DNA from 4 places in the Enterobacter sp. HK169 genome. Region 2 is predicted to be linked to each of the others. Evidence: predicted binding sites of a transcription regulator. Region 2 holds the regulator's gene; each other region holds the start of a gene.
The links. Region 2 encodes CRP, which controls carbon source genes, mostly activating them, when cyclic AMP is high. Its sites were predicted from a motif close to ATGTGANNNNNNTCACAT; they were not measured.
Positions count from the first base shown of each region.

Region 1: a site for CRP is predicted at 4,088-4,105, ahead of ydfZ (putative selenium delivery protein YdfZ). Genes of this name have one in related genera too.
Region 3: a site for CRP is predicted at 3,647-3,664, ahead of ldtB (L,D-transpeptidase). Genes of this name have one in related genera too.
Region 4: a site for CRP is predicted at 2,003-2,020, ahead of serC (3-phosphoserine/phosphohydroxythreonine transaminase). Genes of this name have one in related genera too.

Region 1 covers NZ_CP017087.1:443,630-451,552, reverse strand. Annotated here, with positions in the region: gene dcp (peptidyl-dipeptidase Dcp) at 1-1,783, opposite strand, end outside; gene ydfG (bifunctional NADP-dependent 3-hydroxy acid dehydrogenase/3-hydroxypropionate dehydrogenase YdfG) at 1,926-2,672, shown strand; gene EnteroDNA1_RS02265 (GntR family transcriptional regulator) at 2,764-3,450, shown strand; gene EnteroDNA1_RS02260 (universal stress protein) at 3,484-3,915, opposite strand; gene ydfZ (putative selenium delivery protein YdfZ) at 4,204-4,407, shown strand; gene EnteroDNA1_RS02250 (mannitol dehydrogenase family protein) at 4,451-5,914, opposite strand; gene EnteroDNA1_RS02245 (MFS transporter) at 6,134-7,501, opposite strand; gene EnteroDNA1_RS02240 (Zn-dependent oxidoreductase) at 7,575-7,923, opposite strand, start outside.
Region 2 covers NZ_CP017087.1:2,543,857-2,551,779, reverse strand. Annotated here, with positions in the region: gene pabA (aminodeoxychorismate synthase component 2) at 1-334, shown strand, start outside; gene argD (bifunctional acetylornithine/succinyldiaminopimelate transaminase) at 422-1,642, shown strand; gene EnteroDNA1_RS12185 (YccS/YhfK family putative transporter) at 1,639-3,726, opposite strand; gene crp (cAMP-activated global transcriptional regulator CRP) at 3,784-4,416, opposite strand; gene EnteroDNA1_RS12175 (OsmC family protein) at 4,728-5,132, shown strand; gene EnteroDNA1_RS12170 (phosphoribulokinase) at 5,199-6,068, opposite strand; gene EnteroDNA1_RS12165 (YheU family protein) at 6,099-6,317, opposite strand; gene EnteroDNA1_RS12160 (hydrolase) at 6,314-7,336, opposite strand; gene EnteroDNA1_RS12155 (ABC transporter ATP-binding protein) at 7,449-7,923, opposite strand, start outside.
Region 3 covers NZ_CP017087.1:4,361,140-4,369,062, forward strand. Annotated here, with positions in the region: gene EnteroDNA1_RS20715 (glycoside hydrolase family 1 protein) at 1-478, shown strand, start outside; gene EnteroDNA1_RS20720 (PTS sugar transporter subunit IIC) at 530-1,852, shown strand; gene EnteroDNA1_RS20725 (GntR family transcriptional regulator) at 1,868-2,584, shown strand; gene ldtB (L,D-transpeptidase) at 2,627-3,547, opposite strand; gene EnteroDNA1_RS20735 (ABC-F family ATPase) at 3,770-5,365, shown strand; gene EnteroDNA1_RS20740 (glycoside hydrolase family 31 protein) at 5,457-7,820, opposite strand; gene EnteroDNA1_RS20745 (MFS transporter) at 7,838-7,923, opposite strand, start outside.
Region 4 covers NZ_CP017087.1:4,476,051-4,483,973, forward strand. Annotated here, with positions in the region: gene ycaO (30S ribosomal protein S12 methylthiotransferase accessory factor YcaO) at 1-1,137, opposite strand, end outside; gene EnteroDNA1_RS21220 (DUF421 domain-containing protein) at 1,265-1,957, shown strand; gene serC (3-phosphoserine/phosphohydroxythreonine transaminase) at 2,120-3,208, shown strand; gene aroA (3-phosphoshikimate 1-carboxyvinyltransferase) at 3,278-4,561, shown strand; gene cmk ((d)CMP kinase) at 4,747-5,430, shown strand; gene rpsA (30S ribosomal protein S1) at 5,542-7,215, shown strand; gene ihfB (integration host factor subunit beta) at 7,386-7,673, shown strand; gene EnteroDNA1_RS21250 (ComEC family protein) at 7,888-7,923, shown strand, end outside.

The DNA.
Region 1 (7,923 bases), 2.1 Mb from region 2:
AGCTGCTGCGATAGCGCGGCGGTACGGCGGGCAGATCCAGCCCCTCTTTTTTCAGTGCTGCCGCTTCAAATGCGTCTACGCTCGAAACGGCTTCGCTGATCCCGTGCCAGTTCATGTCCAGCAGCGCGGCAGCCAGCAGCTCCGTCATGTCATAACCCTTGTTGAAATGGGTCGCGTTGAGCATGCTTTCCCGCAGCGCGTCCGGCATCGGTTCACCGGTTTCGTAATGGCGGGCGTAGTGGGTAAATACCTGTGGATGGCTGGCCCAGTGTTCGTTGATCTGCGACGGGAATTCAACGAAATCACGCGGCGTATTGGTCCCGGAGAGCGTGGCGAAACGCTGGCTGGCAAACAGACCGTGCAGCGTATGGCCAAACTCGTGGAACAGGGTGATCACGTCATCCCAGGAGAGAAGCGCGACGCCGCCGTTAGCCGGTTTTTGGTAATTACAGACGTTGTAGATCACCGGACGGGCAGCAAGCTCGAAGGATTGCTCGACGAAATTCCCCATCCAGGCCCCGCCCTGCTTGGAATCGCGGGCAAAAAAGTCGCCGTAAAACAGCGCCATGCCCTCACCGGTGTGGTCGAAAATTTCCCAGACGCGGACGTCCGGGTGATACACCGGAATATCGAAGCGCTCCACAAAGCGGATGCCAAACAGCTGGCTTGCGGCCCAGAATACGCCATCGTGCAATACGGTATTGAGCGCAAAATAGGGTTTGATTTGCGATTCATCGAGGGCATATTTTGCCTGACGCACGCGCTCGGCATAAAAGGCCCAGTCCCAGGCCTGCACGGTGAAACCGCCCTGCTCGTCATCAATCACTTTCTGAATATCGTCCTGCTCGCGCTCTGCCCGGGCGCGGGCGGCGGGCACAATGCCGCGCATAAATTCCAGCGCGGCGTCCGGGGTTTTCGCCATCTGGTCGGCGATACTCCAGCTGGCGTAATCGTCAAATCCCAGCAGGCGGGCCTGCCGGGCGCGCAGCGCCGTAAGGCGGAGGATCAGCTCGCGAGTGTCGTTTTCATCCCCTTTCTGGGTGCGCGTCCAGCCTGCGTTGAACAGGTTTTCGCGGGTCTGACGATTGCGCAGCGCGGAAAGCGCGGGCTGCTGAGTCGTGTTCAGAAGCGGGATCAGCCAGCGGTCGTTTAACCCTCGCTCCGCGGCAGCCTGCGCCGCGTCGGCGATCTCGCTGGCGCTGAGCCCATCAAGCTGGTGCGCGTAATCCACCACCAGCCCACCCGTCTTATCGGCAGCCAGCAGACGCTGATTAAACTGGCTGGTCAGGGTCGCCGCCTCGGTATTCAGCGCCTTCAGCTCGGCTTTTTCCTTTTCATTCAGACGCGCGCCGGCCAGAATAAACCGCTGATACGTCTCCTCGACCAGCCGGCGGGATTCGGCGTCCAGCGCGGCACGGTCCTGCCAGACGCTCTCCACGCGGGCGAAAAGGGTGTCATTCAGCCAGATGTCGTTTGCCAGCGCGGCAAGCTCGGTGGAGAACTGCTCCTCAAGCTCCTGCAGATACGCATTGGTGTGTGCGGAGGTCATAGCGAAGAACACGCTGCTGACGCGCGAGAGCAAAGCGCCGCTTTTCTCCAGCGCCAGCACGGTGTTGGTGAAGTCCGGCGCAGCGGTTTGGGACACAATGGCGTCTACGTCCGCCCGCTTCTGGCGAAGCGCTTCATCAAAGGCCGGGCGATAGTGGCTATCGTTGATTTCATCAAAATGGGGGGCCTGGTAAGGCAGCAGGCTGATGTCAAAAAAGGGATTCGTGGCCGTCATATTTCGCTCCTGAGTACGGGTATCCTCCCAGAGTAGGCCAGGCCGCCATCCCCTGCAACGCCGTCATACAAATGTTGCCTTAACGCACCCTCTGCGGCCGTGCTATGTTAGTACAACACAAAAAGCGTTGAGGAACAGTGAGATGATTATTTTAGTTACCGGGGCAACGGCAGGTTTTGGTGAAAGCATCACGCGTCGCTTCGTCGCCAACGGGCACAAGGTTATTGCCACGGGCCGTCGTCAGGAGCGCCTTCAGGAGCTGAAGGACGAATTAGGCGACAGCATCCTGACCGCGCAGCTGGACGTGCGTAACCGCGCGGCCATTGAAGAGATGATTGCCAACCTGCCCGCCGAGTGGCGCGCCATCGACGTGCTGGTCAACAATGCCGGTCTGGCGCTGGGCATGGAGCCCGCCCACAAAGCCAGCGTGGAAGACTGGGAAAACATGATCGACACCAACAACAAAGGGCTGGTCTATATGACCCGCGCGGTGCTGCCTGGCATGGTCGAGCGCAACCGCGGCCACATTATCAACATTGGCTCCACCGCCGGAAGCTGGCCTTACGCGGGCGGCAACGTCTATGGCGCAACGAAGGCGTTTGTGCGCCAGTTCAGCCTTAACCTGCGTACCGACCTGCACGGCACCGCCATTCGCGTTACCGATATCGAGCCGGGCCTGGTGGGCGGCACCGAGTTTTCCAACGTGCGTTTCAAAGGCGATGACGCGAAAGCGGATAAAACCTACGAAAATGCGAACGCGCTGACGCCGGAAGATGTGACCGAAACGGTCTGGTGGGTGGCAACGCTGCCAAAACACGTCAACATCAATACCGTGGAAATGATGCCCGTCAGCCAGAGTTTTGCCGGACTTAGCGTCCATCGTGGCTAAATCTGCCCTTCCCGGCCTGCGGGCCGGGTCTGTTTCGGGTTATAAAAGAATGGTAGTATGTTCAGGCTAACTCTCTGAGAAATGACAACTCATGGCCGCTGAATCGCAACTCAATCCCACCCAGCCCGTTAACCAGCAAATCTATCGCATTTTGCGACGTGATATTGTCCATTGCCTGATCCCACCGGGAACGCCGCTTTCTGAAAAAGAGGTGTCTGTGCGTTTTGACGTTTCCCGTCAGCCGGTACGTGAAGCGTTTATTAAGCTTGCTGAGAACGGACTGATTCAGATCCGCCCGCAGCGCGGCAGCTACGTGAACAAAATTTCACTCTCTCAGGTACGCAACGGCTGTTTCGTTCGCCAGGCCATTGAATGCGCGGTGGCGCGCCGTGCCGCAACGCTTATCAACGACAACCAGTGTTACCAGCTGGAGCAGAACCTGCACCAGCAGCGTATTGCGATTGACCGTAAGCAGCTCAATGATTTCTTCCAGCTTGACGATGAATTCCACCAGAAGCTGGCGCAGATCGCGGATTGTCAGCTGGCCTGGGACACCATCGAGAACATCAAGGCCACCATTGACCGCGTGCGCTATATGAGCCTCGATCACGTCTCCCCGCCGGAAATGCTGCTCCGACAGCATCATGATATTTTCAGCGCGCTGGAAAAACGCGACCCGGACGGTGTGGAAAAAGCGATGACGCTGCATCTGCAGGAAATTAGCGAATCCGTGCAGCTGATTCGTCAGGAAAATAGCGAGTGGTTTAGCGAAGAGTAATATGCGCCGCCCCTTTCGGGTGCGGCGAGGTGATTAGCGAACGACTAACACCGGGATCGTAGCGTAGCGCAGAATAGATTCCGCATTTGAACCCAGCAGATGCGTGGAGATGCTCGGATTTTTCGACCCGATGACAATCGCATCATATTTCCCCTCCTTGCTCAGCTTGATAATTTCATCCCGGACGTTGCCAAAACGCACCATGCTGTGAATATTTTCAGGGGCAATATCGAACAGTCTTTTTAACTCGTTCATTTTCTTCCCGGATTCTGCAGTCATATACTCTTCAAACTTTTTTATATCGGCGTTGAAACCGCGCAGCAGAGACCGGCTGCTGGCAGGCAGAATATTGACCAGGGTAATCGACGCGCCCTCAGCCTTCGCAAGGCTTGCCGCGTGGCGAACCGCTTTGTCGCTCAAATCCATTTCAAACACGTCTACAGGCATCAAAATGTTCTTATACATAAGCCTGACTCCTTATTCCAATGAAAGGGTTATTTCCTGCACACAGGATGACATCCGGAATATAAACCAACCCTCAACGCTTCCCTGTCGAAACTATCAATTAATGAAAATAACGGTCCACTTTGTAAATTACCGTCCTGAACCGTCAGCGCTCGACGAAATAAAGAAAAAAGTGTGAGTTTGATCAAAAACAAAAACATGAAGCGCGGACAGGCGTATTTATATGCCCCGTGAACGGCATAACCCGAAATAGCGCCGTAACGAACAGGTTAGAGAGGAGAAAATACCATGATGACATACGACCGTAACCGCAATGCAATCACCACCGGCAGCCGCGTCATGATTAGCGGCACGGGCAAAACTGGCGTGATTAAAGCGATCCACAGCGACGGGCTGGATGCCGCGCAGGTGCGCCGCAGCAAAACGGTTGAAGTGGAAGGATGCGAAGGTAAGTTCGAGCCGATTGAGCTGATTCGCCTGGGAATGCACTAAGCTGTGCGCAGACATGCCGCCGCGCGCGGCGGCATGTGCTGAACTACCGTTGAGACGCGTACTGCGCGACGGTCGCTTTCGCGCCTTTTTGCAGCAACGACCGGTACGCGGCCATCACCGCAGCCACAAAGCGCGGCTCCTTCGGTAACTCGTTACCAAAGATGGCCTCAATGCCGAGCAGCGCATTGACCCGGCTTTCGCCTTCCGCACTTCCGTTCACCGCCGCCTGAATCACCGCCAGCTGTGGATCGCTCACGTCAATGGCGTTACCCTGCTCGTCCACGCCGCCGACATAACGCATCCAGCCAGCCACCCCCAGCGCCAGCAGCGGGAAAGGGGTCTGGTGCACCAGGTGCCAGCGCACGGAGTCCAGCATACGCTGCGGGAGCTTCTGGCTGCCGTCCATCGCGATTTGCCATGTCCTGTGGCGCAGGGCCGGGTTGCTGTAGCGGGCAATCAGGAGATCGGCATAGCGACCTAAATCAACGCCCTTCACTTTCAGCGTGGGCGCCTGCTCGTTAAGCATCAGCGCACGCGCGGCGAAGCGGTAGTTCTCATCTTCCATACAGTCGTTGATATGCGGGTAACCGGCCAGATAGCCCAGGTACGCCAGGAACGAGTGGCTGCCGTTGAGCATGCGCAGCTTCATCTCTTCAAACGGGATCACGTCTGACACCAGCTCGGCACCGGCCTTTTCCCACTCGGGACGTCCTGCCACAAAGTTATCTTCGATCACCCACTGGCGGAACGGTTCACAGGCGACCGCCGCCGGGTCACGCACGCCGGTCAGCTGTTCGATTTTATCCAGCGTATCGGGCGTGACCGCCGGCACGATGCGATCCACCATGGTTGACGGGAAGGTGACGTTAGCCTCGATCCAGTCCGCCAGCTCGCCGTCTACGGCCCGGGCGTACGCGCAGGTCACATTGCGCATCACGTGTCCGTTCTCCGGCATGTTGTCGCAGGACATCACGCTAAACGCGGGCAGACCCGCCGCTCTGCGTCGCGCCAGCGCTTCCACCACCACGCCCGGCGCGGATTTCGGCTGGTGCGGGTTTTGCAGGTCGGCGACGATAAACGGGTGATCGAGCATCAGTTGTCCTGTCGCCGGTGAATGGCAGTACCCTTTCTCGGTGATGGTCAGCGAGACAATCGCCACCTGCGGTTCGCACATCGCCGCCAGAACGCTTTCCAGCCCGTCAACCTGCGCATGCAGCGCTTTTTTAACCACGCCAACTACGCGGGATGTCCATGCGTCGGCAGACATCTCCGCCACGGTGTAGAGGTTATCCTGCGCCTTCAGATCGGCAATCTGCTGCTCGCCGCCAATCAGGTTAACCTCACAGTAGCCCCAGTCGCTGCCGTGCCCGGCGGCGAGAATGTCGGCGTACACCGCCTGGTGCGCCCGGTGAAAGGCGCCAAAACCCAGATGAACAATGCGTGGTTGAAGGCTGTCGCGATCGTACTGAGGCAGCGTCGCGTTGGCCTGTAATAAGGTGTTTTCCATGATTAAGACTCGTTAATTAGAAAGTCCTGGACCGCTGCCGCTCCTCTGAAGCGGCGGCGCCTGCTGACTACACCAACTAGAATGGCAGTTGGGGTAAAAAAATAACTGCCATCAACCATACTGATACTGCCGTTTGAGATTTTGATTTATATTAACTTTTGCTCATGTGGTGTGACATAAAGATAAAGTTATGTGACAGGTCACGTAAGTTATAAACCATTAGCGTCGCGAGGAGACCGCGCCGTAACCCACACTCTCCTCTGGCGCGGACTCCGCTGCGTCGTGCGCCGCGCTCAAATCACGGTCGCGCACTTCCGGCATCAGGAACGCCGAGACCAGCCCAATCACGGAATAGGCCACCAGCATGGCGACAATCGGCCACCAGGAGCCGGTCATGTTGCAGAAGATCCCCGCCAGTACCGGACCAAAGCCCACCGCCACCAGACCGCCCGCCTCTTTCGAGATAGCCATGCGGGTAAAGCGATTTCGCGAGCCAAACATCTCCGCCATGGTGATATTTTCCAGCGCAAACAGCCCCAGCACGGCGAAGTTATGGATAACGATGATGGAGAGCATAATCGTCCCCGGCGCATAGCTCTTATCGACGATGATCGACAGCATTGGGTAGGCGAGAAGAATGGCGGAGAAATTGAGGATAATGTACGGCAGACGGCGCCCTACTTTATCGGAAAGCCAGCCCAGCAGCGGAATGGAGATAAACCCGAGAATGGAGCTTACCATCAGCGCATCGGTCGGGATGGCTTTATCGAACAGCAGCGTCTGGACCAGATACCCGGCGAGGAACGTCTGGATCAGACCCGAGTTGCCCGCCTGACCGAAACGCAGGCCGGTCGCCAGCCAGAAGGATTTACTTTTCACCATTGAACCCAGCGAGGTGTCCGGCTGTACGGCTTGTGCATCGTTCACTTTCTCAAAGACCGGGCTCTCTTTCAGGTTCATTCGCAGCCAGATGGCGAAAATCATCACCACGACGCTGGCGAGGAACGGCACGCGCCAGCCCCAGGCAATCAGCTCTTCACGGTCGAGGGCAAAGAACATCACCGCCCAGATCGCCGTTGCGCTCAGCGTTCCGCAGTTAGTGCCCATCGCCACCAGCGAGGAGATAATGCCGCGTTTCCCTTTCGGCGCGTACTCCGCCAGCATGGTCCCGGCCCCGGAAATCTCAGCCCCGGCCCCCAGGCCCTGGATGATACGCAGCGTTACCAGCAGAACGGGAGCAAAAATCCCGATCTGCGCGTAGGTCGGCAGGACGCCAATCAGCGTGGTGCAGATCCCCATCATGGTGATGGTGATAAACAGCACCTTCTTACGACCAATGCTGTCGCCCATTCTGCCAAAGATAAAGGCGCCGACAATGCGTGCGATATAGCCTGCGCCGTAGGTTCCCATCGCGAGGATCAGCGCCATCGCGGCTGACTGTTCCGGGAAGAAGATCTCGTGAAAGACCAGGGCTGCCCCCAGCGAGTAAAGCTGAAAGTCCATAAACTCCAGGGCGGTGCCCAGCCAGCCGGAAACGGCGGCTTTCACCAGGTCGGAGGTGGTTCTTTGAGGTTGTGCTTGCGTCATAATGGCTATCTCTGAAGGGTAAGATGCGTACCACATAGAGCCTGTCTGCGCAGGCTCTTAACCGCGTAAAGGATTATTGCCCGAACGTGAGCAAGACTTTGCAGCACTGCCGCTGGTCTTTCTCAAACAGTTCAATGGCGTCTGTTACATGGTGATAGTCAAAGGCATGAGTGATCAGTTTTTCCGGGTCGATCAGCCCTTTTTTCAGCCAGTCGATGACGACCGGGAATTTGTTAGCATTGAGGCGCGAGGAGAAGATCGCCAGCTCTTTGCCGGTGATGCCCTGCTGGACAATCTGGCTCGGCTCGCTGGAGAACCCCATCAGCACGATGCGCGCCGCCGGAGAGGCCAGGGTAATCGCTTCCTGCAAAATCGACGGATGACAGGCGGCATCAATGATTAACGTCGGTTTGATGCCCCTT
Region 2 (7,923 bases):
CGTTTGTCTGGGCCATCAGGCGATTGCTCAGGCGTTTGGTGCCACCATCGTGCGCGCCGCGAAAGTGATGCACGGTAAAACCTCTCCGGTCACCCACGCCGGCACCGGGGTATTCACGGGGCTCAATAACCCGTTAACCGTGACGCGCTACCATTCCCTGGTGATTGACCCGTCGACCCTGCCCGACTGCTTTGAGGTGACCGCCTGGAGCGATACGCAGGAGATCATGGGGATTCGCCACCGCGAATGGGACCTCGAAGGCGTGCAGTTCCACCCGGAAAGCATCCTCAGCGAGCAGGGGCACGCGCTGCTGGCAAATTTCCTCAATCGCTGAATATCTGTTGCCTTGCTGTGATTTTTTATGCATATTTTGTGATTATATTTTCACAATCACTGTGACATAAAAATGGATGGTCATGACATGGCAACTGAACAACCAGCAATTACCCGCGCGACATTTGATGAAGTGATCCTGCCGATTTATGCACCGGCTGAGTTTATCCCGGTGAAGGGGAAAGGCAGCCGCGTCTGGGATCAGCAGGGTAAAGAGTATGTGGATTTCGCGGGCGGGATTGCGGTCACGGCGCTGGGTCATTGCCATCCCGCGCTGGTTGAGGCGCTGAAAACCCAGGGCGAAACCCTGTGGCATACCAGCAATGTGTTCACCAACGAACCGGCGCTGGGCCTGGGCCGCAAGATCATCGATGCGACCTTTGCCGAGCGCGTGCTGTTTATGAACTCCGGCACTGAAGCCAACGAAACTGCGTTTAAGCTGGCACGCTACTACGCGACAACGCGCCACAGCCCGTACAAAACCAAAATCATCGCCTTCCACAATGCCTTCCACGGACGCTCCTTCTTTACCGTCTCCGTTGGCGGCCAACCGAAGTATTCCGACGGGTTTGGCCCGAAACCGGCCGACATTGTCCACGTGCCGTTTAACGATCTGCACGCGGTGAAAGCGGTCATGGACGACCATACCTGCGCCGTTGTTGTCGAGCCGATCCAGGGGGAAGGCGGCGTGACGGCGGCAACCCCGGAATTCCTGAAAGGGCTGCGCGCGCTGTGCGACGAGCATCAGGCGCTGCTGGTCTTTGATGAAGTGCAGTGCGGGATGGGGCGTACCGGCGATCTGTTCGCTTATATGCACTACGGCGTGACGCCGGATATTCTGACCAGCGCCAAAGCGCTCGGCGGCGGTTTCCCGGTGAGTGCGGTACTGACGACGCAGGAGATCGCCTCCGCGTTCCACGTCGGTTCTCATGGTTCCACCTACGGCGGTAACCCGCTGGCGAGCGCCGTGGCGGGTGCCGCATTCGACATTATCAACACGCCGGAGGTGTTGAACGCCGTTAGCGCGAAGCGCGAGCTTTTCGTAAAACACCTGCAAAAGATTGATGAGCAGTACGATGTGTTCAGCGAAATCCGCGGGATGGGGCTGTTGATTGGCGCCGAACTGAAGCCTCAGTACAAAGGCCGCGCGCGCGACTTCCTGCACGCCGCCGCGCACGAAGGGGTGATGGTGCTTAATGCCGGGCCTGACGTGATGCGCTTTGCGCCGTCGCTGGTGGTAGAAGACAAAGACATCGAAGACGGGTTAACCCGCTTTGCCGCGGCGGTCGAGAAGATCGTAAAAGGCTAATACTCGGTTCGCTTTAGCCGGCGCGTTAACCAAATGCCGTGATGCGGACGCTGACGCCATGCCACCGACGAAATGGTGTGCATGGTGTTCAGATGCCCCAGAACGCGCTGTAAATGCTGCTCCAGGGTGCTCATTGGCCCGTGGGTCAACGTCTCCGGCGCTTCCAGAATATTTGAGTCGCCCGACTCGCCCGGCGCGTCATACTCCAGACGCTGCTGGCACCTCTGCAACGCAATTTCACACGACTGCAAATAGCGCTGCGCCAGATCCGGCGTCAGCATCGTGTGCTCGCGCGCCAGCGTGGTCATGGCGTTAATATGCTCGACGATAAACTGGCTGTGCGTCACCCAGAGCTTCATGTCTGCCAGATAGTGCGAGTTAAAGCCCGGCTCCTGCATCGCCTGGTTGAGCGAGTTAAACAGGGCGTTGTGCGCCTGGTTGACCTTCATCCGCTGATAGGCCAGCGGCGTCGGTTGAGGATTGTCGCTGAGGATTAGCCTGATGGCCTCCTGATCCGCTTCCAGCGCGTCGTGGGCGTTCTGCCTCAGCAGCCCGCTCTGCCACTGCGGCCACAGCCAGACCATGCCGCCAAAGGCAATCAGGCAGCCGATCAGGGTATCAATCAGCCTCGCGACAATAAACTGTTCGCCATTGAGCGTGAGCAACTGCAGCGTATATACCGCCGTCACCGTAAAGCCCACCATCGCCCAGCCGTAGTTTTTGCGGATAATCAGGTAGCTCACCAGCGTAATCGCCAGCATCCCTGCCAGGGTATAGCCTTCCGGCACGTGGAAGTGCAGCGTCACGCCCGCAATGATCAGCCCGGCCAGCGTTCCGCCAGCCCGATGCAGAATACGCACCCGCGTGGCGCCGTAGCCGTTCTGGGTGACAAACAGCACGGTCATTAAGATCCAGTAGGGTTTCGGCAGGTGCAGCGCCATGCCCATCAGGCTGGCGGTACTGAGCATCACGCTAATCCTTGCGGCGTTGCGCAGGGCTGACGATTTAAGAGAAAGATAGCTTTTGAGCGCGGCCAATAGCGGAAGCCGTTTTTGCTTATCCGCCATCAGGTCGCGGGGATAAAGCGGGCGCTGGGTGCGCAACACGCGGGCGATGCGGCTGAAGTGCCAGGCGGCAAACTGGCCGACCGGGTTATCGGGATGCTGGCGGGCGATTTTCTCCAGCGCGCCCAGCTGTTTTTCCATGTTAAAGCGCGTCGGGTAGCGGTGGTAGAGAATATCATCGGCCAGGATCCGCAGACGTGCCGATACGGTCTGCGCGTTCCAGCGGATCACCGCTTCGGCGTGGCTGCGCTCGACCAGCTTTTGCACCTCCTGCGGGTGGTGAAGGCTTACGGAGATATGCTCCTGTAGATCCAGCCCGACCTGGAAGGTGCGCAGCAGCCGCTTGTACTCGTGGTTCTTGTTGGCGGCGAGCATATGCAGCTGCTGATAGCACTGGCTTATGAGATCCACCACCTTCTGCTGGCGCGTCAGCAGCGGCGGTAAGGATTTTTCCGGATCGGTGTGCTGGGTGAGCAGGGTGTATTTGGCCTCGCAGTAATCCGCAAGCTGCACATAGAGCAGGCTCAGGGATTCACGCAGCGGCTGCTCCCGCCACAGCCAGAACCAAAACCAGTTAAACAGCCCGTACCATAATGTCCCCAGGGCGTAGATCAGCAGCGGCTCCCACACCGGCATGTTCCCGGCGAGGCTCAGCGTGAAAATGGCCGCAATCAGCGAGGCGGGAAGCAGGCGAGCATGCAGCGAACTGATTTCCGCCGTGACGCCAAGGGTCATCGCCAGTACGGTCAGGATCAGCGGCAGCGGGATATCCCGGGCAAGCAGGAGTTGTACGGCGAGGCTACAGCCCGCAAACAGGCAGCCACCAACGATCAGGCGTTTGAAAAAACGCTTATGCGGCGTGTCCAGACCGGCGATGTTGCAGCAGGCGGGCACGAGGGAAAACAGCAGGCCTTGCTGAAGATGTCCGAGGATCAGGCCTATGGCCACAGGAAGACACAACACCAGCGTTTGCCGCAGTGCGTAGTTAACTTCCGGGTGATAGATCAGCCTGCGCCACATGGGGAGTAGAGACAAAAACGGCGTGACACCTTGCGATGGCACGCCGTTTAAGCGGAATTAACGCGTTCCGTAGACCACGATGGTTTTACCGTGGGCGGAGATCAGGTTTTGATCTTCCAGCATTTTCAGGATACGGCCCACTGTTTCACGGGAGCAGCCGACGATCTGACCAATTTCCTGACGGGTAATTTTAATTTGCATGCCGTCCGGGTGGGTCATGGCGTCTGGCTGTTTCGCCAGGTTCAACAGGGTTTGTGCGATACGGCCGGTAACGTCCAGGAAGGCGAGGTTACCCACTTTCTCTGACGTGACCTGCAGACGGCGCGCCATCTGGGAAGAAAGACGCATCAGGATGTCAGGGTTAACCTGAATCAGCTGACGGAACTTCTTGTAAGAAATTTCAGCCACTTCACATGCTGTCTTTGCTCGAACCCAGGCGCTACGTTCCTGGCCCTCTTCAAACAGGCCCAGTTCACCGATGAAATCGCCCTGGTTCAGATAAGAAAGGATCATCTCTTTCCCTTCTTCATCTTTGATCAGCACTGCCACCGAGCCTTTAACGATGTAATACAACGTTTCCGCTTTTTCACCCTGGTGAATCAGCGTGCTCTTCGATGGGTACTTATGAATGTGGCAATGAGACAAGAACCATTCGAGAGTCGGGTCTGTTTGCGGTTTGCCAAGCACCATGCGCTGTTATCCTCTGTTATAAGCTGTCACCAGAGTCATCAGATGCATCCGGACTCTGGGGTTGCAATCGAATTCTTACCCATACCCTGGGAAGTCGGCTACCGTAACGTTTCGCAGCCAGTAAAGTTTGATGTCCTCTGCATACACGTGTAACGTCAATGTATTACTGTAGCATCCTGAGTGTTTTAGCATAGCTTTCGCCGCGTGTCTCCTGGTGTCTCGCTTCAGCATGATGCAGGTCGCCTTCCATTGCGATAAATGTAACGCACACGTAATCTGTCACCAAAAATGCAACGTTGGAGTTAATGAATATGCAAGCGCGCGTGAAATGGGTTGAAGGTTTAACGTTCCTGGGCGAGTCCGCGTCAGGACACCAGATTTTGATGGACGGTAACTCCGGCGATAAAGCACCCAGCCCAATGGAAATGGTGCTGATGGCGGCAGGCGGATGCAGCGCAATTGACGTGGTGTCGATTCTGCAAAAAGGACGTCATGACGTGACGGATTGTGAGGTTAAACTCACGTCAGAGCGTCGCGAAGAGGCGCCACGCCTGTTCACCCATATTAACCTGCACTTTGTGGTCACCGGTAAAGAGCTGAAAGACGCGGCGGTCTCGCGTGCGGTGGACCTGTCTGCGGAGAAGTACTGCTCTGTGGCGTTAATGCTGGAGAAAGCGGTAAAAATCACGCATTCGTATGAAGTGATCGAGGCGTGATTGATGGGGCATCGTGCGTGTTGATGCCCTCACCCTAACCCTCTCCCACAGGGAGAGGGAACATGCTCACGCGATCTGCTTCCCTTCCATCAGTCGCTCCACCAGCGGCGTCATGATGAGCTCCATCGCCAGCCCCATTTTTCCGCCCGGCACGACTAACGTATTCATGTGCGAAATAAACGAGCCCTGCAGCATTGCCAGCAGCCAGGGGTAATCAATGCCTTCGAGATTGCGGAAATGGATCACCACAAAGCTCTCATCCAGCGACGGGATGCTTTTGGCCGCGAACGGGTTGGAGGTGTCCACCGTCGGCACGCGCTGGAAGTTGATATGGGTGCGGGAGAACTGCGGCGTCAGGAAGTTAATGTAATCCTCCATGGAGCGCACCACGGAGTCCATCACCGCTTCGCGAGAATGGCCACGCTCGCTCATGTCACGCGTCAGCTTCTGGATCCACTCCAGGTTAACGATAGGGACCACGCCGACCAGCAGATCCACGTGGCGCGCCACATCGTGTTGAGGGGTGACCACGCCGCCGTGCAATCCTTCGTAAAACAGGACGTCGGTGGGTTCCGGCAGCGGCTGCCACGGGGTAAAGGTTCCCGGCACCTGATTCCAGGGTACGGCTTCATCATAGGTGTGCAGATACTTGCGGGACTGCCCTTTGCCGCTCTTACCGTACTCTATAAAGGTTTGTTCCAGCAGGCCAAAGTCATTGGCCTCCGGGCCGAAGTAGCTGATGTGTTTACCCGAATCGCGCGCCTTACGAATGGCCATGTCCATCTCCGGACGCGTGTAGCGGTGAAAGCTGTCGCCTTCGACCTCCGCCGCACGGAGATTCAGCTGGGCGAAAATCTTGCGAAATGCGAGGCTGGTGGTGGTGGTTCCCGCACCACTCGACCCCGTAACGGCAATAACCGGATGTCTGGCAGACATAGCAACTCCCTGACTGAAAAGGGTGGAAGATCAGCCGTGAAACGCGTTGCGGGGCATGATATTGACCGTCTCATGCAGTTCTGACCACACCAGCACCACGTCGCCGCTTTTCAGCTGGCGCTTAACATCGTTGACCTTTTGCTCAAGCGAGCGTTCCTGTTCACCATAATCGGTGCCTTCGCGTAATACAAAGCTTTCAATCAGATTATCGAGCGTTTCGGGAGCCAGATCCTGCCAGGGAATAATCATTTTGCACCGTCCAGATAAGGGGTCAGCCAGTCAGGAATTCGCGCCTCAAGCCACATTTTCGGGCGGCGCAGCGTGCCCCCGATAAACCCGACGTGGCCGCCATGCTCGGTCAACTGATAGTGAACGTTGTCGGGCAGGAATTCCTGAGCGGGGATCGAGTGATGATCCATAAACGGGTCATCTTTGGCATGAATAATCAGCGTCGGCTGCGTGATCTTGCTGAGCAGCGGCATGGCGCTGCACTGACGATAATAGTCAATCGCATCGGCGAAGCCGTGGATTTTCGCGGTGATCAGGTCGTCGAACTCGCGGATACGACGCACCTTTTTCAGCTGGCGCAGGCTTACCGGCAGGGTATCCGGGTAGGCCTTCAGCTTACGCGCCGCGTTGGCCTTCAGCAGGTTGAGCAGGTAGCGCTGGTAGACGCGGGAAAAGCCTTTATCCATGTGGTAGCTGCACTGCTCGAGCATAAACGGCGCGGAGACAATGACGGCGGCATCCAGCGGTACGCTTTCACCCTCTTTGGCCAGCAGACAGGCCAGCATATTCCCGCCCAGCGAGTAGCCCACGGCGGCCGTTGGCACGGTGCCATAATTTTCCCGCAGCCAGTGTAAAAACCACGTGCCGTCTTCGGTTTCACCCGAGTGATAAATGCGTTTCTGACGATTCGGTTCACCGCTGCAGCCGCGAAAATGCATCACCACGCCGAGCCAGCCGCGCGCTTTTGCCGCCTCAATTAGCCCATGCGCATACGGGCTGTGCAGGCTGCCTTCCAGACCGTGGAAAACCACCAGACGCGGCTTATGGCGAGCCTGTTCAGGCGCTTCGCTCCAGGCGAGATCCAGAAAATCACCGTCTGGCAGGTCAAGCCGTTGCCAGTGCGGGGTGAACTGAACCTTGCGGCGGATCAGTCGCGGCAGCATGGTCTGCAAATGCGGATTGGCCACGCCGCGCATAGGCACGAACTCAGTGCTGTCTTCGGCCGCAATGTCGAAGTCTGATGGAATGATTTGGGTCATAAGCGCGATGCTGATTCTTGTCGGAAATTTACGATACTTTCCGAATTGTACCCCGTTTAAGCTGGATTTCCGAACCCGGTACGGATTCTGTTCTTCAAACGGGGTAAACCGGTCAGTCAGCCTGCAGCATCGCTTCCAGCTGTTCCTGCGCGTCGAGCCACGCCATCTCGCACTCTTCGAGACTGGATTTGGTCTTCGCCTGGGTTTGCAGGCAGTCGGTCAGCTCAGCCTTGCGGCTCTGGTCATACAGGCCGCTATCACCGAGCTTCTCTTCAACGATAGCCAGCGTGGCGTTGAGTTTTTCCATCTCTTTTTCGAGACGGGTAATCTCTTTACGCAGGGGCTGCGTCTGGGTGCGCAGCTCCGCTTCACGGCGCTTCTGATCTTTACGCGCCTGCGCGCTGTTGGCGTTATCTTTCGCTGACTCTTCCGGCTGGTTTTCCTGCTTCTGCACGTCCGTCAGCCACTGCTGATAGTCTTCCAGATCGCCGTCGAACGGTTCGACTTTGCCGCCGTGCACTAAATAGAGATCGTCCGTGGTGGAGCGGATCAGGTGACGGTCGTGCGAAACCACCACCAGCGCGCCT
Region 3 (7,923 bases), 1.8 Mb from region 2:
CAGCGATGCGATCCCGGAAGGCACGCCGGTGAACTATTACCTGCTGCACGGCGAGAAAAACAATCCGTACCTGAAGGCCACCGAGTGGAACTGGCAGATCGATCCGCTGGGCTTTCGCACCATCATCACCCGCTACGCCAACGACTGGCGGATGCCGGTCTTCCCGATCGAAAACGGCATCGGGGTGATTGAGTCCTGGGACGGCGTCAATCCGATCGAGGACACCTACCGCATCGACTACCACCGGGCGCATATCAATGCCATGAAGGAGGCGATGTTCGAGGACGGGGCAGAGGTGATCGGCTACCTCGGCTGGGGGTTAATCGACATTCTCAGCTCCCAGGGCGACATGCGTAAACGCTACGGCGTGGTCTATGTCAATCGGGAAAACCACGACCTGAAAGACCTGAAGCGCGTGCCGAAGAAGAGTTACGCGTGGTTAAAACAGGTTATCCATACCAACGGACGCGAGATGTAAGCCGTACGCTGCCGGGCCGTTTTTGTGACTGATTGATGGGAACTATCCGCTATGTCTGAAACAAAAATAACACCGCACATGCAGTCTTTTGTCGATAAGTTTGTAGAGTTCTCGGCGCGCCTGGCTAATCAGGTGCACCTGCGCTCCCTGCGCGACGCTTTCGCCACGGTGATGCCCATTTTCATCCTCGCCGGCCTGGCGGTGCTGGTGAACAACGTGGTATTTCCGTGGATTTTTCACGGCGACACGCTCGCGCAGTTTAAGGTATGGGGCGAGGCGATTATCAACGGCACGCTGAACATCGCCGCGCTGCTGCTGGCTCCGATGATTGCCTGGTCGCTGGCGCGCAACAAAGATTTCGACAATCCGGTCTCGGCAGTGGTTATCGCCGTCAGCAGCTTCATCATCATGATGCCGATGCGCCTGCAGATTACGCCCGTCGGCAGCGATGCCGCGGTGAACATCACCCAGGTGCTGACGTTCACCAATATTGGCTCAACCGGGATTTTCGCCGGGGTGCTGATCGGGCTGCTCTCAACGGAAGTGTTTATCGCCATTTCGCGCCTGAAGGCGCTGCACATTTCCCTCGGGGAAAACGTGCCTCCGGCGGTGAGCAAATCCTTTACCGCGCTGATCCCGACCATCCTCACGCTCTCCCTGTTCGCGGTGCTGGCGGCGATACTGGCAAACGTGCTGCACACGGACCTGATCCATCTTATTACCACCTTTATCCAGCAGCCGCTGCGGCTGATCAACACCAGCCTGCCGGGGACGATTTTTATCTACAGCTTCGGTAACTTCCTGTTCACGCTCGGTATTCATCAGTCAGTCGTTAACAGCGTGGTGCTGGAGCCGTTCCTGCTGATCAACACCAACGAGAACATGCTGGCTTTCGCCAACGGCCAGCCCATCCCGCATATCATCAACAACATCTTCGTGCCGACGTTTGGCATGGTGGGCGGCACGGGCAGCACAATATCGCTGCTGATCGCCATCTTTATCTTCTCCCGACAAAAATCGGCGAAGCAGGTGGCGCGTCTGTCGCTGGCGCCCGGTCTGTTCAACATCAACGAGCCGGTGATTTTCGGCCTGCCGATCGTGTTTAACCTGCCGCTGATGATCCCGTTTGTGCTGCTGCCCGCCATCGGCATTTACTTCGCCTGGCTCTGTACCACGCTGGGGCTAATGTCGCGCTGCGTGGTGATGATCCCCTGGACCACGCCGCCCATTCTCAGCGCCTGGCTGGCCACGGCAGGGGACTGGCGGGCGGTGGTGGTGCAGTTGGCAATCATCGTATTTGGTGTATTCTTCTACCTGCCTTTCCTCAAGATTGCCGAGAGAGTGGCGTTGAAAAACAGCGGGATAGAAAACTAACTGAAAGGAAGAACGATGGCGGCGAAGTACATCACCATAGCGCGGGAAATTAAGAAACGCATTATCAGCCAGCAGTACGCCGCCAATGAACCCCTGCCGGACCAGTTTGCGCTGGCGGCGGAGTTCAACTCCAGCCGGATGACCATTCAGCAGGCGATGCGCCAGCTCATCGTCGAAGGTCTGGTCTATACCCGCCAGGGCCAGGGCACGTTCATCCGCAAAAACTTCCTTCAGCTCTCGCAGTGGGACCTCTCCGGCAGCGACTACTTTGGCGCGACCAAAACCTGGGCGCATCTGGGCACGGTGACCAGCCGGGTAGTGCATTTCGAGCTGCGCTTCCCGAACGAAAAAGAGCAGGCGTCGCTGATGATTAACGCCGATGCGCCGATCTATGACTTCATTCGACTCCGTTTGCTGAACGGCGAACCGATGTCGCTGGATTCCACGGTGATGCCGATGAATCTGGTGCCGGGCCTGACGAAAAACCATCTTGAAGGTTCAGTGTTCCAGTACGTGCAGGAGACGCTGGCGCTGAAAATTATGGGGTCGTATCGGGTGGTGCGGGCGCTTAAGCCCAACGCGCTGGACAGGGAGCATCTGGTCTGCGAGCAGACAGATCCCGTCCTGGAAGTGGAGCAGGTGATTTATCTGGAGGACGGCACGCCGCTGGAGTATGCCCACTGCCACTATCGGTACGACCACGGCGGGATCGTGATCGTGAATAACGGATAAAAAAAAGCGGGCAACGAGGCCCGCTTTTTTAATGCTTCGCTATCAGTTCAAACGCACCGGCATACCGGAGCGGTTCTGCACGGCCTGGTCAACAATCGCCGTTTCTACGTCTGGCTGAGAAGTCACCGCCTGCACCGCGCTGTTCAGCGTAACAGGGACGATTTCGTTGTTGTTGATCTGGTCTTCGCTGGTGGACAGCGGGTTGTGCACTTCGATGTAGCGGCTGCCGTCTGGCTCAGAGGTCGCCTTCACCGGTTCGTTGATGAACTGCACGCGCGTACCGACCGGCACGTTTTCGAACAGGAATTTGATGTCGTCGTTACGCAGGCGCACGCAGCCGTGGCTTACGCGCAGGCCGATACCAAAGTTGGCGTTGGTACCGTGGATAGCGTACAGGCGGCCAATGTACAGCGCGTACAGACCCATTGGGTTATCCGGACCTGCCGGTACAACGGCTGGCAGCGGTTCGCCCGCAGCGATATATTCCGCGTGCATTTTGGCAGTCGGCGTCCAGGTTGGGCCCGCTTTCTTACGCTCAACTTTGGTGGTCCAGTTCATTGGGGTGTCTTTACCCAGCTGGCCGATACCGATTGGCAGCACGATAACGGTGTTGGTGCCTTTCGGGTAGTAATACAGGCGCATTTCGGCGCTGTTAATCACGATACCTTCATGAACGGTATCCGGCAGGATCAGCTGCTGAGGGATATTCAGCACGGTGCCCGCTTTCGGCAGATACGGGTCAACGCCCGGGTTCGCTTCCAGCATGTTAGACAGGCCCAGCTGGTACTGCGCAGCGAAATACTCCAGTGGCTGAGAGTTACCTTCTGGTACCGTCACAACCTGGTTCTGGCCTACCAGACGGCTACCGTCTGTTGGCAGGGGATACGTCACCGCAGACGCGGTCTTACAAAAACCTACTACGGCTAACGCCGCCGCAAAAAGCGTTGTTAATTTCATGTTCATGTTGTGCGAGGTATCTAAGCCATTCTGGCGATGAGTTGATAAGTCTGAATCTGTGATGGGAGCGCATTATATGTGCATTCCCGCTAACAGGGAATTCAGATGTGTACGAAATCACATTTTTTTCGATTTTGTTAAAGTTTAGTGGATTGCCGCAACACGGGATCTCAATTCGGAATTGTGGCATAATGCCGTGTTTATCACACTTTTCGCAGGAATCTCCCCGTGTTAGTTACCAGCAACGTCACTATGCAGTTTGGCAGTAAGCCGCTGTTCGAAAACATTTCCGTCAAATTTGGCGGCGGCAACCGTTACGGCCTGATTGGTGCCAACGGTAGCGGAAAATCCACCTTTATGAAGATCCTCGGCGGTGACCTGGAGCCGACGCTCGGTAACGTATCGCTCGACCCTAACGAGCGTATCGGTAAGCTGCGTCAGGATCAGTTCGCCTTCGAAGAGTTCACCGTGCTCGACACCGTGATCATGGGGCATGGGGAACTGTGGGAAGTGAAGCAGGAGCGCGATCGCATCTACGCGCTGGCCGAAATGAGCGAAGAAGACGGCTATAAAGTGGCCGATCTGGAAACGCAGTACGGCGAGATGGACGGCTACTCGGCGGAAGCGCGCGCGGGCGAGCTGCTGCTGGGCGTGGGCATTCCGGTTGAACAGCATTACGGTCCGATGAGCGAAGTGGCGCCAGGCTGGAAGCTGCGCGTGCTGCTGGCACAGGCGCTGTTCTCTAACCCGGACATCCTGCTGCTCGACGAACCGACGAACAACCTGGACATCGACACCATCCGCTGGCTGGAGCAGACGCTGAACGATCGCGACAGCACCATGATCATCATCTCGCACGACCGTCACTTCCTGAACATGGTCTGTACGCACATGGCGGATCTGGACTACGGCGAGCTGCGCGTTTATCCGGGCAACTACGACGAGTACATGACGGCGGCTACCCAGGCGCGTGAACGTCTGCTGGCGGATAACGCCAAGAAGAAAGCGCAGATTGCTGACCTGCAGTCCTTCGTCAGCCGCTTTAGCGCCAACGCCTCTAAGTCGCGTCAGGCGACCTCGCGTGCCCGTCAGATCGACAAAATCAAGCTGGACGAAGTCAAAGCCTCCAGCCGTCAGAACCCGTTCATCCGCTTCGAGCAGGACAAGAAACTGTTCCGTAACGCGCTGGAAGTGGAAGCCCTTGAAAAAGGCTTTGAGAACGGTCCGCTGTTTAAAAAATTCAACCTGCTGCTGGAAGTGGGCGAGAAGATTGCCATCCTCGGTGCCAACGGTGTGGGTAAATCCACCATGCTGAAAACCCTGGTCGGCGAACTGCAGCCGGACAACGGCACCGTGAAGTGGTCTGAAAACGCGCAGATTGGCTACTACGCGCAGGACCATGAGTACGAGTTCGAAAACGACCTGACCGTCTTTGACTGGATGAGCCAGTGGAAGCAGGAAGGCGACGACGAGCAGGCGGTACGCAGCATTCTGGGTCGTCTGCTGTTCAGCCAGGACGACATCAAAAAGCCGGCTAAGGTGCTCTCCGGTGGTGAGAAGGGCCGCATGCTGTTCGGCAAGCTGATGATGGAAAAACCAAACATCCTGGTGATGGACGAACCGACTAACCACCTGGACATGGAATCTATCGAATCCCTGAACATGGCGCTGGAGATGTATCAGGGTACCCTGATCTTCGTCTCTCACGACCGTGAGTTCGTCAGCTCGCTGGCGACCCGCGTGATCGAAATTACGCCAGAGCGCGTGGTGGACTTCACCGGTAATTACGAAGATTACCTGCGCAGTAAAGGTATCGAGAACTAAAAAAAAGCCGGGTGGCGGCTTCGCCTTACCCGGCCTACGTTCTGTTCCCTCTCCCCGTGGGAGAGGGTTAGGGTGAGGGCATCGGGCCGCACTAGACCACCCACTCGCCCCCTTCGACCCCGTTCACCAGCAGCGTACGTTTTTCCCCTGCAGGCAGCGACACCTTAAGCGATTTCCACGCCGGACGATAATCCCCGCGCGCGTTGACCTTCAGGTTGATGGTTGCGCCGTCGCACACCATTTCCCACTCCACCCACAGCGCGTTGCCGTTCTGGTAGCCCCAGCTTTCGCCGTCGTCTTCAAACAGCATTCCGGTGGTCGTGCCGACGCCCTTCACCGGGAACAGCTTCAGCTCGCGGGTCGTATCTTTTTCGGCACTCACATGCGTAATGCGTTCGCTCAGCGGCAGAGCGGCACCGGCGCGCACCAGCAGCGGCAGTTTTTCCAGCGGCGCGTCGAGGACGATTGACTGGCCGCCCGCATACCACGCGTGGGTGTAAAAATCATACCAGCCGGTGGCGTTATCCGGCAGCCAGACGCGGCGCTCGCGCTGCCCGGCTTCGACGACGCTGGCCACCAGCAGGTCGCGGCCCAGCAGGAAGTCATCGCACTCCTCAAACGTCTGCGCATCGTGTTCGTGGTCGAGGAAGGTCGGGCGCAGCATCGGCTCGTCGTCGGCGTGCGCCTGCCAGAGCAGGGTATAGAGGTACGGCAGCAGGCGGTAGCGCAGCTCAACCGCGCCGCGAATGGCTGGCGTGACGCCCGGGTACATCCACGGCTCGTTCACGGTGTGGTCATCGTTCCACGAGTGAATGGTAAAGCGCGGGTGCATCACGCCGTTCTGCACCCAGCGCACGAACAGCTCGGCGTCCGGCTTGTCGCCGGAGAAACCGCCGACGTCATGGCCGACGTTGAACAGGCCGGACAGGCTCATGCCCAGCCCCATGCGAATGTTATAGCGCAGGGTGTCCCAGCTGGTGCGGTTGTCGCCGCTCCAGGTCTGAACGTAGCGCTGCATCCCGGCGCAGCCGGAGCGGGAGATCAGGTACGGACGTTTTTCCGGCGCGAAACGCTGCTGCGCTTCCAGCGAGGCGCGCATCATCAGCAGCGGCATCACCGGGCGAATGTGCTTGATGGCGATCTCCTTGCCAAAGCCAAAGCAGCGCGCTTCCCCGTCCCACACTTCATATTCGTTGTTGTCGTTCCAGGTATAGTCGATGCCCATCTCCAGCAGCTGCGTGGTGACGCCGTTCTGCCACCACTGCACCGTCTGCGGGTTGGTAAAGTCGAGGTGCGAGCCTTCGTCATCCCAGAAGCTGGAACGTTCCGGTGCATCGGTTTCTGAATCGCGAATGAACAGACCGCTCTCCGCCACTTCGTTATAGCGCGGATGGTCCTGTAGCAGGCACGGCTTGATGTTTGCCGCCAGCTTCAGCCCAGCGTCGTGGAAGGCCTGGCTCATCACCTTCGGCTGCGGCACCTTGTCATAGTTCCAGTTAAATACGTAGCGCTTGCCGTTGATGGAGGTATAGCCGGAGGAGAGCTGGAACGAGTCGCACGGAATGGCGTGCTCTTCGCACAGGCGGATGAAGTTCATCAGTTGGTTCTGGGCGTCCGGCGCGTCGGTGTAGTGCATGGTCGAGCCGCTGTAGCCCAGGCTCCATTTCGGTCCGAACAGCGTTTTCCCGGTCAGGCGCACAAAGGCTTTGGTGACGTCCAGCACGCGCTTGCCGGTAAAGATGTAGTAATCGATATCGCCCGCTTCCGCCTGCCAGCGACGGTAGGCGGTGTGGTAGTTGTCTATCTCATTGCCCAGATCCAGCCAGCAGCTGCTCAGGTTGTCGTAGAACAGGCCGTAGCTCAAGTCATCGCGGCGGGTGAGGGTGAACGGAATATGCTTGTACAGCGGGTCGGTGCTGGCGGCGTTATAGCCCATTGCGTCGAGGTTACGCATCTCATAGCGTTTGCCGTTGCGTTGCAAATCGCCCGCTTTCTCGCCCAGACCGTAAAAACGCTCGTCCTTGCGGCGGCTGAGGTAGTGCGCCACGCCGTCGCCGTGGGCGTTCAGCAGGTAGGCGCTGGTCGGACGGTCGTTGGCCAGCGGCTGCCACTCGCCCGCCTCATTGCGGTAGTGCCACTCCAGCCACAGCGGCTGGTGGACCGTCACGCGCAGCTGTTCGGTTGCCACCGTGAGCGTCTCACCCTGCTGCGTCAGGGTCCAGGCCGGGCAGGAGAAACCGCTTATATCGTCACGACGGCGGCCTTCCCACGGCACGTCTTTTTCCGGCGCGATGCTCCAGGTGCGGTCCAGCGCCAGCTCGCCTTTGCGTTTAATCAGCACGCGGAACAGGTTCTCTTCCAGCACATACAGGCACAGGCGGTGCTGGTTATCGACCAGCAGTTCCAGATGGTTTGCCGACTGCGTATCAAGGGTCCAGTTTTTCAGGGTTTTCATATGCAATACATCCACTATCAGGCGCGCTTGGCGCGACGTTCAGCAATAAATGCTACCAGGAAGACAGCGCCAATCAGGTCAAAGAAGCCCATGGCAATAAAGA
Region 4 (7,923 bases), 1.9 Mb from region 2:
GCCAAGGTGTTCGTAGTCGGCAATATAAACTTCCCGATCTTCCGCGTTGAAGATCGCCATCAGCGTGGCGAACTCTTCTTCCGTGGTACCGGCAAAGCTCCAGTCCACGAACGGATAGTCGGCGTCCTGCTTGAACATATCCCAGGAAATTAAACCGCTGGAGTCGATGAAGTGGGTTTCAAGGTTGGTATGCTCGGCCACTTCTTCATCGTCAAACGTTGGCGGGGTGAAGACGTCGAGATCTTTCAGGCTACGGCCCTGCAGCAGCTCGGTAACGGTACGCTCCAGCGCCACGCCGAAGTCAGGGTGCGCGCCGAATGAGGCGAAGCAGGTACCGTTGGCCGGGTTAAACAGCACTACGCAGATAACCGGATACTTACCGCCCAGCGAGCCGTCATAGGCAAAGATCGGGAAACCTTCTGCTTCCAGCTTAGCGATGGACTCCACTACGCCCGGGTAGCGCGCCAGCACGTCTGCCGGAATTTCTGGCAGGCTGATGGATTCAGCGATGATGCGGTTTTTAATGTGGCGTTCGAAAACTTCAGACAGACCCTGCACGCGTGCTTCATTGCGGGTGTTACCGGCGGACATACCGTTGGACACATACAGGTTGCCGACGATGTTCATCGGAATATATACGGTCTGCTCGTCAGACTGACGGGTGAACGGCAGGGCGCAGATCCCACGGTCTTCATTGCCAGACTGCAGATCGATCAGCATGCTGGCGGTCAGTTCGCTGTCTGGATCGTAGAAGGCACGCAGGCGCGCGTCGAGAATACCTTCCGGCAGCTCGTCATCTTCGGTCAGCGGGAACCATTTTTCATTTGGATAGTGAACGAACGGGCCGTTAGCGATGGTTTCGCCCAGCCAGAAGTCAGCGAAGAAATAGTTGGTGGACAGACGCTCAAAATACTCACCCAGCGCAGAGGCCAGTGCCGCTTTTTTTGTCGCGCCTTTACCGTTGGTAAAGCACAGGGCACAGTCTTTATCGCGAATATGCACGGACCAGACGTGAGGTACCGGATTGAGCCAGGAGGCTTCTTCGATGTTAAAACCCAGGTCGGTCAGTTTCTGCTGGAAGCGAGCGATGGAATCTTCCAGAGCGGCGTCTTTGCCGGGGATAAACGTTTGAGTCATGGCGTTCACTTTTATCGTACGTAAAGCGCGCAATGATACGGGTTTTGCGTGACGGGTGCTATCTTCGGCGAAAATAAAAGGCTGGGCTATGCTTAGTGGCAGTAACTGACTGTAAAGGCATAGAAAAATGAAAGCATTTGATCTCCAGCGGATGGCGTTTGATAAAGTTCCTCCTGAATTTCTGGGCGAAGTGGCGCTGCGCAGCCTGTATACCTTCGTCCTCGTCTTCCTGTTTCTTAAAATCACCGGCCGCCGCGGCGTGCGGCAGATGTCGCTCTTTGAGGTGTTGATCATCCTTACGCTGGGCTCGGCGGCGGGTGACGTCGCCTTTTATGACGACGTGCCGATGGTGCCGGTGTTTATCGTTTTTGTCTCACTGGCGCTACTTTACCGTCTTGTCATGTGGCTGATGTCGAAAAGCGAAAAGCTGGAAGATCTGCTTGAAGGGAAGCCGGTCGTTATCGTCGAGGACGGACAGCTGGCCTGGGAAAATGTACAAAGCGCCAATATGACCGAGTTTGAGTTCTTTATGGAGCTTCGCCTGAACAGCGTTGAACAGCTCGGGCAGGTGCGTCTGGCGATCATGGAAACCAACGGGCAGATCAGCGTCTATTACTATTCTGACGACGAGGTGAAGCCGGGACTGTGTATCCTGCCGGATATGCTGATCGAGCGTTTCAGAACCGTACCTGAGTCAGGCGAGTATGCTTGCGTAAGATGTAGCCATGTAGTCGCGATGCAGCCGGGGGATCGCCAATTATGCCCCCGCTGTGCAAATCCGGAATGGACGAAGGTTAGCCGGGCCAAACGCATCACCTGACAGCCATTTTGTCGGTTTTGTCCTGGCGAGGCGGCAGATTGTTTTGTGTGACGCGGGGCACATTTCACGGGTCATAAGTTTTAGACATTGCGGCGCGTGTCACTGAATGATAAAACCGATATCCACAGTTATAACTTATGGCTTTTAGCGTGGTGAGGGGAAATGGCTCAAGTCTTTAATTTCAGTTCAGGTCCGGCAATGTTACCGGCAGACGTGCTTAAACAGGCTCAACAGGAACTCTGTGACTGGAACGGTCTCGGTACGTCGGTGATGGAAATCAGCCACCGTGGTAAAGAGTTTATTCAGGTGGCGGAAGAGGCAGAAAAGGATTTTCGCGATCTGCTGAATATTCCCTCGAACTACAAAGTATTGTTCTGTCACGGCGGTGGACGCGGCCAGTTTGCAGGCGTTCCGCTGAATATTCTCGGTGACAAAACGACGGCTAACTACGTTGACGCAGGTTACTGGGCGGCAAGCGCCGTTAAAGAAGCGCATAAATACTGCACGCCGAATGTTATCGACGCCAAAGTGACCGTTGACGGTCTGCGCGCCGTGAAGCCAATGAGCGAGTGGCAGCTTTCCGATAACGCAGCGTATCTGCACTACTGCCCGAACGAAACCATTGACGGGATTGCCATCGACGAGACGCCAAACTTCGGTAGCGATGTCGTGGTTGCCGCCGACTTCTCCTCCACCATTCTGTCTGCGCCAATTGATGTCAGCCGCTACGGCGTTATCTATGCGGGCGCGCAGAAAAATATCGGCCCGGCCGGTTTGACTATCGTCGTTGTGCGTGAAGACCTGCTGGGTAAAGCACATAAATCCTGTCCTTCGATTCTCGATTACACCGTGCTGAACGATAACGATTCGATGTTCAACACCCCACCAACGTTTGCCTGGTATCTCTCCGGCCTGGTCTTCAAATGGCTGAAGCAAAACGGCGGCGTGGCGCAGATGGACAAGGTCAATCAGCAGAAAGCTGAACTGCTGTATGGCGTGATCGACAAGAGCGATTTCTACCGCAACGATGTGGCGAAAGCGAACCGTTCCCGCATGAACGTGCCGTTCCAGCTGGCGGACAGCAGCCTGGACAAAGTGTTCCTGGAAGAGTCCTTCGCGGCAGGTCTGCATGCGCTCAAAGGTCACCGTGTCGTTGGCGGCATGCGTGCCTCCATCTATAACGCGATGCCGCTGGAAGGCGTTAAAGCCCTGACGGATTTCATGATCGACTTCGAACGTCGTCACGGTTAATTTGCTGTTTTTCACCCCCGCAGCGTCCCTGCGGGGTTTTTATTATGTTGAGTTGAGAGTTTAGTTTTCATGGAATCCCTGACGTTACAACCTATCGCGCGGGTAGATGGCACCATCAATCTGCCTGGTTCAAAAAGTGTCTCGAACCGCGCTCTGCTGCTGGCAGCTCTGGCAAACGGCACCACCGTCCTCACAAACCTGCTGGACAGCGATGACGTGCGCCATATGCTCAATGCGCTGAAAGCGTTGGGCGTTCATTACACTCTCTCCGACGATCGTACCCGCTGCGAAGTGACCGGCAACGGCGGCGCGCTGCGCTCGGGCGAAGAGCTTGAGCTGTTTCTGGGCAACGCCGGTACCGCGATGCGCCCGCTGGCGGCGGCCCTGTGCCTGGGTAGCAACAACATTGTGCTGACCGGCGAACCTCGCATGAAAGAGCGTCCGATTGGTCACCTGGTGGATGCTCTGCGTCAGGGCGGCGCGCAGGTTGAGTATCTGGAGCAGGAAAACTATCCGCCACTGCGTCTGCGAGGCGGTTTTACCGGCGGTCACGTCGAGGTGGACGGCAGCGTCTCCAGCCAGTTCCTGACGGCACTGCTGATGACCGCGCCGCTGGCACCGCAGGATACGGTTATCACCATTAAAGGTGAGCTGGTCTCCAAACCGTACATTGATATCACGCTGCATCTGATGAAAACCTTCGGCGTTGAGGTGGAAAACCAGTCTTATCAGCGCTTCGTGGTGCGCGGGGCGCAGCAGTACCAGTCTCCGGGCAACTACCTGGTTGAAGGGGATGCGTCATCCGCGTCCTACTTCCTGGCCGCGGGTGCGATTAAAGGCGGCACGGTAAAAGTGACCGGTATTGGCCGTAACAGCGTGCAGGGCGACATCCGTTTTGCGGACGTGCTGGAAAAAATGGGCGCCATTGTCACCTGGGGCGATGACTTCATCTCCTGTACTCACGGCGAGCTGAACGCCATCGACATGGACATGAACCATATCCCGGATGCGGCGATGACCATTGCCACGGCGGCGCTGTTTGCCAAAGGCACTACCACGCTGCGTAACATCTACAACTGGCGCGTAAAAGAGACGGACCGCCTGTTCGCGATGGCGACCGAGCTGCGAAAAGTCGGTGCCGAGGTGGAAGAGGGCGAAGACTACATTCGCGTGACCCCTCCGGCTAAACTGCAGTTTGCGGAAATCGGCACCTATAACGATCACCGCATGGCGATGTGCTTCTCGCTGGTGGCGCTGTCAGACACGCCAGTCACCATTCTTGACCCGAAATGTACCGCGAAAACCTTCCCGGACTACTTCGAACAGCTGGCACGCATTAGCACGCTGGCCTGATAACGTATTGCCGCATCGCCCGATGCGGCATTTGCTTACGCTTCATTACGAACACCTCCGCTCATTTCTTCTACACTCTGCTTCAATCATTCCGTAATTTGCACGCAAAGGTAACAGTTGCGCACGTTGGCGCGTATAATGCGCGGCGTTCATGTAAACGGTATGCCTTATTTAAGGAGAAAAAGATGACGGCAGTTGCCCCGGTAATCACCATTGATGGGCCGAGTGGCGCAGGGAAAGGTACTCTGTGCAAAGCGATGGCGGAAGCATTGCAATGGCATCTTTTAGATTCGGGAGCAATCTATCGCGTGTTGGCGCTGGCCGCGCTGCATCACCATGTGGATGTCGCGTCTGAAGAAGCGCTGGTTCCGCTGGCTGCGCATCTGGATGTGCGTTTCGTATCGACCGATGGCAACCTGGAAGTCATCCTTGAAGGGGAAGACGTGAGCGGCGAAATCCGTACGCAGGAAGTAGCTAATGCGGCCTCTCAGGTCGCGGCGTTCCCGCGCGTTCGCGAGGCACTGTTACGTCGTCAGCGCGCGTTCCGTGAAGCCCCGGGGCTGATCGCTGACGGACGCGATATGGGAACCGTGGTATTCCCTGATGCGCCAGTGAAAATTTTCCTTGACGCCTCTTCGGAAGAACGTGCTCAACGCCGCATGCTTCAGTTGCAGGAAAAGGGGTTTAGTGTTAACTTTGATCGCCTTTTATCCGAGATAAAAGAGCGCGATGACCGCGATCGTAACCGCGCCGTCGCCCCACTTGTTCCTGCAGAAGATGCATTAGTTCTGGATTCAACCAGTTTAACTATTGAGCAAGTGATTGAAAAAGCGCTACAATATGCGCGCCAAAAACTGGCACTCGCGTAATCGCGACCGATTTAGCAGTACCCCCGCTGCAAGGGATTGACGGCGGGTATGTGAAACAACCCCATCCGGCACGGAGCCAGGTGGACGTTAATATTAACCTGAAGATTAAACATGACTGAATCTTTTGCTCAACTGTTTGAAGAATCCTTAAAAACAATCGAAACCCGCCCGGGTTCCATCGTTCGCGGTGTTGTTGTTGCTATCGACAAAGACGTAGTACTGGTTGACGCCGGTCTGAAATCTGAGTCCGCCATTCCGGCAGAGCAGTTCAAAAACGCCCAGGGCGAGCTGGAAATCCAGGTAGGTGACGAAGTTGACGTTGCTCTGGACGCAGTAGAAGACGGCTTCGGTGAAACCCTGCTTTCTCGTGAGAAAGCTAAACGTCACGAAGCATGGATCACGCTGGAAAAAGCTTACGAAGAAGCTGAAACTGTGGTCGGTGTTATCAACGGCAAAGTTAAAGGTGGCTTCACTGTTGAGCTGAATGGTATTCGTGCGTTCCTGCCAGGTTCTCTGGTAGACGTTCGTCCAGTTCGTGACACTCTGCACCTGGAAGGCAAAGAGCTTGAGTTCAAAGTAATCAAGCTGGACCAGAAGCGTAACAACGTTGTTGTATCCCGTCGTGCCGTTATCGAATCCGAAAACAGCGCAGAACGCGATCAGCTGCTGGAAAACCTGCAGGAAGGCATGGAAGTCAAAGGTATCGTTAAGAACCTCACTGACTACGGCGCATTCGTTGACCTGGGCGGCGTTGATGGCCTGCTGCACATCACCGACATGGCGTGGAAACGCGTTAAGCACCCAAGCGAAATCGTGAACGTGGGCGACGAAATCACTGTTAAAGTGCTGAAGTTCGACCGCGAGCGTACTCGTGTATCCCTCGGCCTGAAACAGCTGGGCGAAGATCCATGGGTAGCTATCGCTAAGCGTTACCCAGAAGGTACTAAACTGACTGGTCGCGTAACCAACCTGACTGACTACGGCTGCTTCGTTGAAATCGAAGAAGGCGTTGAAGGTCTGGTGCACGTTTCCGAAATGGACTGGACCAACAAAAACATCCACCCATCCAAAGTTGTTAACGTTGGTGATGTAGTGGAAGTGATGGTTCTGGATATCGACGAAGAACGTCGTCGTATCTCCCTGGGCCTGAAACAGTGCAAAAACAACCCATGGCAGCAGTTCGCGGAAACCCACAACAAGGGCGACCGTGTTGAAGGTAAAATCAAGTCTATCACTGACTTCGGTATCTTCATCGGCCTGGACGGCGGCATCGATGGCCTGGTTCACCTGTCTGACATCTCCTGGAACGTTGCAGGCGAAGAAGCAGTTCGTGAATACAAAAAAGGCGACGAAATCGCTGCAGTTGTTCTGCAGGTTGACGCAGAGCGTGAGCGTATCTCCCTGGGCGTTAAACAGCTCGCAGAAGATCCGTTCAACAACTGGGTTGCACTGAACAAGAAAGGCGCAATCGTAAACGGTAAAGTGACTGCAGTTGACGCTAAAGGCGCAACCGTAGAACTGGCTGACGGCGTTGAAGGTTACCTGCGCGCTTCTGAAGCTTCACGTGACCGCGTTGAAGATGCCACTCTGGTTCTGAACGTAGGCGACGACGTTGAAGCTAAGTTCACCGGTGTTGACCGTAAGAACCGTGCAATCAGCCTGTCTGTTCGTGCTAAAGACGAAGCTGATGAGAAAGATGCAATCGCAACTGTTAACAAACAGGAAGATGCAAACTTCTCTAACAACGCAATGGCTGAAGCTTTCAAAGCAGCTAAAGGCGAGTAATATCAGGTTCTCAGCATCATTTGCGCTGTAACGCATTTACAGCGTGAAGGATGAGGAGCAAACTTGACAGATTGCAGGATTCGTCCTGTAATCAATAACAAAGGGCGGCTACGGCCGCCCTTGTTTAATGAGCTGTTCAGCTAATTGGTTTGAAAGGAACCGGAGGAATCATGACCAAGTCAGAATTGATTGAAAGACTTGCCAGTCAGCAACCGCATATCCCTGCCAAGGCAGTGGAAGATGCCGTAAAAGAGATGCTGGAGCATATGGCCTCCACTCTTGCCCAGGGCGAGCGCATTGAAATCCGCGGTTTCGGTAGTTTTTCTCTGCACTATCGTGCTCCACGTACCGGGCGTAACCCGAAAACTGGCGATAAAGTCGAGCTGGAAGGTAAGTACGTTCCACACTTTAAGCCGGGTAAAGAACTGCGCGATCGCGCCAATATTTACGGTAACTGAGTTTAGCCAGTCGGTTAAACTGGGTTCGAAAGAAAGCACCTGCGGGTGCTTTTTTTGTCTCTGTCGCTTTCATTCTGAAGATACCCCGCATTTTCCGTTTCGTTTTCTGCAAACCGATAAAAACAGCACAGCGCGCGCTGTAAAACGCATTCTTACCATCTGACAATTCCTTCTACCTGATTACATACTGCCCCTCTGAAACAGGGAGGTAGCAATGGGAATTCCCGCGCTTAGTATCTGCGCCATTCTG